2 regions of the Sinorhizobium sp. genome follow, and region 1 is predicted to be linked to the other one. Evidence: predicted binding sites of a transcription regulator. Region 1 holds the regulator's gene; the other holds the start of a gene.

Evidence for each region. The regulator LexA, encoded in region 1, represses DNA repair genes until DNA is damaged. The targets are predictions, from matches to a motif close to TGTTCNNNNTGTGTTCNG.
Region 2: a site for LexA is predicted at 1,799-1,816, ahead of AC5J09_RS14250 (DNA recombination protein RmuC). Genes of this name have one in related genera too.

The regions. Positions count from the first base shown of each region.
Region 1 covers NZ_JCACWC010000003.1:1,714,947-1,719,225, reverse strand. Annotated here, with positions in the region: gene AC5J09_RS20300 (hypothetical protein) at 1-506, opposite strand, end outside; partial or broken gene AC5J09_RS20295 (transposase domain-containing protein) at 569-841, opposite strand; gene AC5J09_RS20290 (hypothetical protein) at 840-1,064, shown strand; tRNA gene AC5J09_RS20285 (tRNA-Cys) at 1,207-1,280, opposite strand; gene lexA (transcriptional repressor LexA) at 1,499-2,215, opposite strand; gene AC5J09_RS20275 (hypothetical protein) at 2,436-2,600, opposite strand; tRNA gene AC5J09_RS20270 (tRNA-Ala) at 2,795-2,870, opposite strand; tRNA gene AC5J09_RS20265 (tRNA-Ser) at 3,138-3,227, opposite strand; gene AC5J09_RS20260 (hypothetical protein) at 3,422-3,634, opposite strand; gene AC5J09_RS20255 (septal ring lytic transglycosylase RlpA family protein) at 4,085-4,279, shown strand, end outside.
Region 2 covers NZ_JCACWC010000003.1:459,811-464,089, forward strand. Annotated here, with positions in the region: gene AC5J09_RS14245 (ribokinase) at 1-457, opposite strand, end outside; gene AC5J09_RS14250 (DNA recombination protein RmuC) at 561-1,766, opposite strand; gene def (peptide deformylase) at 1,916-2,440, shown strand; gene fmt (methionyl-tRNA formyltransferase) at 2,554-3,489, shown strand; gene truA (tRNA pseudouridine(38-40) synthase TruA) at 3,489-4,232, shown strand.

The DNA of each region.
Region 1 (4,279 bases):
CAATGCCGTTGCTTGAGCATTCGCTCATCGCCCCGTTCGTAAATCTTGATCAAGTCATGTGGAGTTCGGATCTCATCAAGAAATGGGGCTGGCCATCGTTCAATAAAGGCAACAATCTCACGAATACGCGCCTTCATTTGATCACTGCCGCTTGCAAACCATCTGACGTGTTGCTCCTTTGGTGCAGTGAACTCAATTGGCTGGCTCACGATGATTTCTGGCGCATCCGCCAAAAGAGATTTGTTGCCCGCCACCAGTTCTAGCGTCGCCTTGGTTACAGATCTCATGCCAAGCCGCATGGCCGGGTGAAGGTGCATTTCTTCGTCCGGCTGATACGTGGGGAAGCAATCCGCTGCGAAAACGATGTCCTGCTCGGCTTCCTCCAGGATTCGCATGTAGGTAAACGAACCCTCTCGTCGTTCGAAGCCCAAGAGCGCCAGTCTTTCGTCGCCGACGGAGTTTAGCGCCGCAAGCAGGTCAGCTTTAATCTCTTTTTGGGTCCGCACCGTGTTTCCCTTTAACTTCCAATCACCGTCTCACAGGGCCGCAGGTCAGGCAGCTTGATCTCTTCGTCTTGACCGGCGTTAGCCTCCAACTCCTCGAGCTGCAACTCCATCTGTTCGAGAAGCCTGGCCTTGCGCTCCGAGCGGCTGCCATGGATGTCGCGCTTCAGCTTCTCGATCTCGAGCCGGAGCCGGGCAATCAGTGCATCCGAGTGCGAGTTCACCGCCTGAGCCCGAGCGGCAACGGCTTCCGCCCCACGTCGTGCCGCGCGTTTTGCGAGGATCATCGCGTGCGCACTGGTGAGGTCGTCGGCAAGCTGATCGGCCGCATCGGTCATGACGGCATGGAATCATATTCGCTCCCGCCGTGCCAGCGGTTTTGCTCATCCGGCCGACGTCGACGCCAGGTTTTTTTGCGGCATTCGCCAGTCGCCAGTCGATGCCTTCGATCAGATAGCCGAGCTGCGCCGGCCTGATCACGGCCGTGCCATCGGCCGGGCGGTTTCCAAACGAAAGCCGACCAAGCGCAAGGCAAAGAAAAATGACCCGCCGGTCTTGTAGAACGATGTTGCACGGATTTGCCGAGTGTGCCGGGAAGCCGTTGAAAATCAAGGGAATCCAGTTGCAACGAGATGCGACATCCGCATTCGCACAACACGAAGCTCTTTGCCACTTATCGCTTTGATATCATTGTGGAAAATTTTGGAGGCCTCGCCCGGAATTGAACCGGGGTACAAGGATTTGCAGTCCTCTGCGTCACCACTCCGCCACGAGGCCTCTACGATTTGCGATTTTTCAAATCGTGGCGCGGATTTAGAATGATTGCCCGCAATCCGCAAGAGGGTACATTTGGAATAGGGTCTTTTTTATTCTGTATAATATAGCTTCGGTTCTGTGGAGGCGTGGCCATAGCGCCCCAAGGCGCAATGCCCCCACTTCTAACGCGTTGAAATTGCGTACTTCCGTGAGAAACGCCTGCACACCTCGTCGGGAGGCTAGTGGTACCGCCGGATGAGGCCGACAAGCCTGCCTTGGATCTTGACCCGATCCGGACCGAATATCCGTGTCTCGTAAGCCGGATTGGCGGCTTCGAGCGCAATAGAGGCGCCCTTGCGACGGAAACGCTTCAGAGTTGCTTCCTCGTCGTCGATCAGGGCGACGACGATATCCCCGGGGGTGGCAGTGCTTCCGTTCCGGATGATCACCGTATCGCCATCGAGGATGCCGGCCTCGATCATCGAATCACCCTTGATCTCGAGAGCGTAGTGCTCGCCGCTGCCGATCATTTCGACCGGTACGGAAATATCGTGCATGTTGTTCTGGATTGCGGAAATCGGCACGCCGGCGGCAATGCGGCCCATGACCGGGACAGCGACCGACGCGATCTCGGCCGGGGGCGCCGGTTTCGGTGCGGGGGGCGGGGCCGCAGGCTTGCCCAGACTGCCTTCGATCACGCTCGGCGAAAAGCCGCGGCGGACCTGCGAAGCGCCGGCATATGCCTCCGGCAGCTTGATGACTTCGAGGGCCCGCGCGCGATTCGGTAGCCGGCGAATGAACCCGCGCTCTTCGAGTGCGGTGATCAGACGATGGATGCCCGATTTGGAGGCAAGGTCCAGGGCATCTTTCATCTCGTCGAAGGACGGCGGAACCCCGGATTCCTTCATTCGTTCATGAATGAACAGAAGCAATTCCTGTTGCTTGCGGGTCAGCATGGCGTCACTCCAGAATCGCGAAACAAATCAAGAACAGAAACTATCTGTTCCATATGTGTTCCGCAAGTGCCTAAAATTCCGTGAATACCGCTTGCTGCTGAATGCCTGCCCGCTTCTCATGCGGCGTGCGATGGCGATCGCTCGGAATCTGGGGGCAGGGGCGATACGCTCTCGCATGTTTGGCTTACAGCGGCCGGCCCAGTCGCTCGCCTATGCCATGCTAATAGGCAAGGCGCAGTCCGCCCGGCGTAAGAACGTCGAATTCAGGCTCGGGATAGGGCCCGTACCACTGAGTATAGGTCGTGTTGGTCGAGCCTGTGCTGGCGCACCCCGAAAGGGCGAAGAGGGAAAAAATTACGGCTGCCACCAAAGATTTAACAGGCATGTTTTTCTCCACTCGCGGGAGTTGCCCAGACCTCGAACGGGTCAGACTAAAACTTTCTCTCAAATCAGCTTTTTTGGCAAGCGCAGCCGAGCCGCGGCATCGCCCGGGCTCTGCAACCTGACGTCCGGCATCGGTGGATGTTAGCTCAGGTAAGATCCGTTACCTGGGTCTCCGGGCTGGACAAAAGAGGGGAATGGTGGAGTCGAAGGGAGTCGAACCCTCGACCTCCGCAGTGCGATTGCGGCGCTCTCCCAACTGAGCTACGACCCCACTGGTCACCCATTGTATAAGATTTTTCGGCCCCGCGCGCCAGTGCATTCCGTTTGCCGGCTTCACCCTTGCCGCCCGGTAGGGCACGCTGCAATTCACCCACCCGAATATCGCCCCTTCGCGATGGAGTCCCAAGCAGCTTCTTCCGCTCCGGCAGGTGACGCAGAGCGTCGGAAGGGCAGGGCAGCCACGAGCCTTGCGGCTGGGGAAGACGGCCATCAGTGACGAGAAGCTGGGAATTCCGGCGTGCCCGGATCAACTCCGAAATGGCGGAAGAGGTGGGATTCGAACCCACGGTACGCTTTCACGCACGCCGGTTTTCAAGACCGGTGCCTTAAACCGCTCGGCCACTCTTCCAGGTGATTGCGGAGCTTCGTGAAATTCGTTTCCGAGTTCTCGATAAACCGGCGATCGCTACCGGGTTTGCTGCCCATTCACCAACGGCTGGCTTTTTAGCAGCTTTGATCACAGCGTCAACTTGCTCCGGAGCATTTGCTTGCATTCGAGGCGTGCCGCGCCGCATACGCCCGTGGCACGGTTGTGGGCCATCGTCACGGGCGCCGTCCGCTGTCCGGCGCCGCAGTCGGACTTTCGTCGCCTGCCCGGGCGACGTAGGCCGCGACATCCCGACTTCTGCCGTCCAGGAGCGCCGCTCCGGCAAGCAGATAAACGGCAATCGCCAACATCGACAGGAGCATTATGCCTAGGGGGAGGCCGGTTGCCGCCCGTCGCTCCGGCGGCCCATAATCGTATCTGTCGTCCATTGCGAGATCCTCTCGGACTTGGGCCGGAGCACGGGCACCACGCCAACCGGGGACGGAGCCTCAGAGTTGCACCGACGGGAAGCTTCGGCCAGCTCTGAGGCCGCCGCACCCCGCGGCCGACGAGCCACGCGGGTGCTTATTGCGATATGTATCGGCAGGGAAACCCGGCAACGGGTTTCGGACCTTTGGCGCGCTCTATCGGACCATGGTCCAGCGACTCATTTACGTTTCGTAAACCATAGCGAGCGTTTTTTTGCCTCCGTTCGTCCTCCGGTTCGCAATTTCGCCTTGTTGTTGTCATGATTGTTCGACTGTTCCGTTTCGGGACGGCGAAATTCTCGCGGGGGGAACTACTGCACGATTGCGACGATCGTTGCGCGTTCGGTCGGATGCGCGAGCGCTGCAGGAGCGGATTTCGGGTGCGGCTTTGCGAATGATCTTGTGGGACAGATGACATCCAATAACGGTGCGGCATATCTTGTGAGGGGGCTCCGTCTCGCAGCGGTTCCGTTGCTTTGCGCGGTGCTTGCGGCCTGCGGGTCGACGTCGAGCGTCAAGAAGACCAAGTCGCGGAGCAAGGAATACTTCGCCGAGTCCGTCTATGGCGTCAAAGCCAGCCCCAGAGTCGCTACCGGAAACAACATT
Region 2 (4,279 bases), 1.3 Mb from region 1:
GCCGTTTTGCTTCGGAGAGTGCCTTCTCCACCGAGGCCGCTGGAATTTCGAGCTGGAGCATCAGCGTGTCGGCAGCAGACATTCTTGCAACAGCGTTCGCGGCGTCGTCCTCGCTCACGCGTGCATTGGCGCTGGCGACCACAACGATGACGTTTTCGCCGTCGCCGCCGACGATGATATGTGCCGTGCCGGTCGGCTCGCCGACGGTCTTCGTCAGATCGAGATCGGTGCCGGCCTCCTTGAGCAGCGCCAGCGCGCCCTCGGCGAAGGCGTCGGAGCCGACGGCACCTGCCATGCGCACCGAGGCGCCGGCGCGGCGTGCCGCGAGCGCCTGGTTTGCGCCCTTGCCGCCCGCCGCAGTGGAAAAGTCCATTCCGGCAACAGTTTCGCCGGGCTTCGGAAGGCGTGCGGTGGTGGCGATCAGATCCATGTTGATGGATCCAAAAACAGTGATCATGTGGAGGCGTCCCGTCGGCTTCTTTGTTTTTCGCCTGTCGTCATTCCAAACCGCTGCAGGGTTTCGGGCGACACACGCATTTGCCGGAGAGTGCCCGACGCCGTCAGTCCTCGTCAACCACTCTCAGCTTCAATTGCCCCATGCGCCCGTCCATCGGGCGCCCGCTACCGTCGCCCGGCTTTTCGCCGTGTCTCGGATCGGCCTCGGCCTGCAGCTCGAGCGCCTCGATCTTGGCGCCCCGACGGGTCAGCTTGTCCGAGGAGATCAGGATGTCCTCGACATCCTTCTGCGTCATGGCGAAATGGCCCTGGAGCTTGCGTACGCGCTCATCGAGACGCGAGAGGTCTTCCATCAGCCGTACGACTTCGCCCTGGATCAGGTGGGCCTGCTCACGCATGCGGGCGTCTTTCAGGATCGCCTGGATGACCTGGATCGAGAGGAGCAGGAGCGACGGAGAGACGATGACGATCCGCTGGCGGTGCGCCTTCTGGACGATCGCTTCGAAATGCTCATGGATTTCGGCGAAGATCAATTCGGAGGGAACGAAGAGGAAGGCCATATCCTGGGTCTCGCCCGGCAGGAGATATTTGCCGGAGATATCGCGGATATGCACCTCCATGTCGCGGCGGAAGGCCTGCGCGGCCTGTTGCCGCCGTTCGGCGCTCGCCGCGTCCCTCATGGAATTCCAGGCCTCGAGCGGAAACTTCGCGTCGATGACCAGCGGCGGCTGGCCGTTCGGCATGCGGATGGTGCAATCCGGCCGCGCGCCGTTGGAAAGCGTCGCCTGGAAGGCGAAGGCGCCCATCGGCAGGCCGTCCGCGACGATCGCCTCCATGCGCGACTGTCCGAAGGCGCCGCGCGTCTGCTTGTTGGCGAGGATGCTCTGCAGCCCGGCCATATCCTTGGCGAGCGACTGGATGTTGTTCTGCGCGTTGTCGATCACCGCGAGCCGCTCCTGGAGCCGCCGCAGATTTTCGTGCGTCGCCTTCGTCTGCTCGCTGATCGAGGCGCCGATGCGATGCGTCATTCCGTCGATGCGCTGGCTGAGCGACTGGTTCAGTTCCGCCTGCCGGGCGCCCAGCACCTCGGTCATGGCGGCGATCCGTCCCTGCATCTCCGTCTGCGCCGCGATGAGCGCCGACATTTGCTCTTCGCGGTCGATCGCGCGAGCCGAACGGGCGCGCCGCACCATAATGGCCGAGAACAGCACCACGAGAAGGGCGGCGGCTGTGACGAGGAGGCCGGCCGTGACGGGCAGGGCGCCGACGAGGAACAGCGGCTGATCGAAGGAAAAGGGGATGGGCTCCATGGCCGCAGACTAACAGATTCGCGTGCGAAAACCAGATCAAAACGAGAACATACATTTTCGCGTGCCGGTCGTTCCCACTTGGAGCGCCACGGGTTTGGCAATGGCAATTTTCTTGCGCGTCGAGGGAAAGATCGGCTATGGGGATCGACATGACGATCAAGCCGCTCATCATTCTTCCCGATCCGGTTCTGCGCCAGGTGTCGACACCGGTGGAGACCATTGACGCCGATATTCGCCGGCTCGCCGACGATATGCTGGAAACCATGTACGACGCGCCGGGCATCGGTCTCGCCGCGATACAGATCGGCGTGCCGAAGCGCCTCCTGGTTCTGGATGTGACGAAGGAGGGAGAGGAGAAACAGCCGCTCGTCTTCATCAATCCGAAGGTCGTCCGCTCGTCCGAGGAGCGTTCGGTCTATGAGGAAGGCTGCCTTTCGATCCCCGACTATTACGCCGAGGTCGAGCGACCCGCCGCGATCACGGTCGAGTATGTCGATCGCGAGGGCAAGGAACAGGCGGTCGAGGCCGAGGGCCTGCTCGCCACCTGCCTGCAGCACGAGATCGACCATCTGAACGGCGTCCTGTTCATCGATTACATCTCCAAGCTCAAGCGAGATATGGTGATTCGCAGGTTCACCAAGGCGGCCAAGACGCGCGGCGCAAAGGCGATCTGATCCGTTCATGTCTTAGGTCGACCCGGCCTGAAACATTGTGATCTAGCGTCGCGGCCGCGTTCGAGCTGGAGCCGCCCCGCTCACGGGCAATCGAAAGAGACGGAGGCCGCCACTTGCCGCTTCGCATCATCTTCATGGGCACGCCGGAATTTTCCGTACCGACGCTCCTGGCGCTCGCCGGGGCGGGTCACGAGATCGCCGCCGTCTATACGCAGCCGCCGCGGCCGGCCGGCCGGCGCGGCCTCGACCTCAAGAAATCCTCCGTGCATCAGGCTGCCGAGCGCCTCGGCATTCCGGTGTTGGCGCCCGTCAACTTCAAGGACGCCGCGGACCGTCAGACCTTCCGGGATTTCGGTGCGGACGTGGCGGTCGTCGTTGCCTACGGGCTGCTGCTGCCGGAGGAAATACTCTCCGGCACCCGCTTCGGCTGCTATAACGGCCATGCCTCGCTCCTGCCGCGCTGGCGGGGGGCGGCGCCGATCCAGCGGGCGGTCATGGCCGGCGACCGTGAGACCGGTATGATGGTGATGAAAATGGACAAGGGGCTCGATACCGGCCCCGTCGCTCTCGCGCAGTCGGTTCCGATCGACGAGACGATGACGGCCGGCGAATTGCACGACCGGCTGATGCAGGTCGGAGCGGTGCTGATGACGGAGGCCATGGCCAGGCTCGAGGCCGGCGAGCTTCCACTCGCGCCGCAGGCGCAAGAGGGCGTCGCCTATGCCGCCAAGATTTCGAAGGAAGAGACCCGCATCGATTTCTCCCGGCCGGCGGCCGACGTGCACAACCATATCCGCGGCCTCTCGCCTTTTCCCGGCGCCTGGTTCGAACTCGACATTGCCGGCCGCCACGAACGCGTCAAGGTGCTTGGCTCCGAGATGTCGGAAGGGAAAGGTGCTCCCGGAGAAGTGCTTGATAATACTCTCAGCATCGCCTGCGGAAAAGGCGCGGTGCGGATGACGAGATTGCAGCGTGCGGGCGGCAAGGCGCTCGCCTCGGCCGATTTCCTGCGCGGCACGCCCATCGCTGCCGGCGCGAGGATCGCCTGATGCCCCGCTATCGCCTGACCGTCGAATATGACGGTTCCGATTATGTCGGCTGGCAGAGGCAGGACAACGGTCCCTCGATCCAGGGCGCCATCGAGAAGGCGGTCCTGTCGCTCACCCGCGAGACGGTCTCGATCCGCGGCGCCGGGCGCACCGATTCCGGCGTTCATGCCAGGGGGCAGGTGGCGCATCTCGATCTCACGCGCGAGTGGAAGTCGTACACGCTGCAAAACGCCCTCAACGCGCATCTGGCGCTCGCCGGCGAACGGGTCTCGATCCTCGATGTCGCGGAAGCCCCCGGCGATTTCGATGCGCGTTTCTCTGCAATCCGCCGGCATTATCTCTATCGGATCGTTTCCCGCCGGTCGCCACTGGCGCTGGAGGCGCGGCGCGCCTGGTGGGTGCCGAAGCCGCTCGATCACGACGCCATGCACGAGGCGGCGCAGCGCCTCGTCGGCCATCACGATTTCACCACCTTCCGCTCGGCCCACTGCCAGGCGACGAGCCCCTTGCGCACGCTCGACCGGCTGGACGTGACCCGTGCGGGCGAGCTCATCGAAATCCGCGCCACGGCACAAAGCTTTCTCCACAACCAGATCCGTTCCTTCGCGGGCTCCCTGAAGCTCGTGGGCGAGGGCAAATGGACGCCGGATGACCTGCAGACCGCACTCGAAGCACGCGACCGCAAGGCGTGCGGCCCGGTCGCCCCGCCGGACGGGCTTTACTTCATGCGGGTGGATTACTAGCTGGAAACAGCAGCCCCTCATCCGGCCTGCCGGCCACCTTCTCCCCG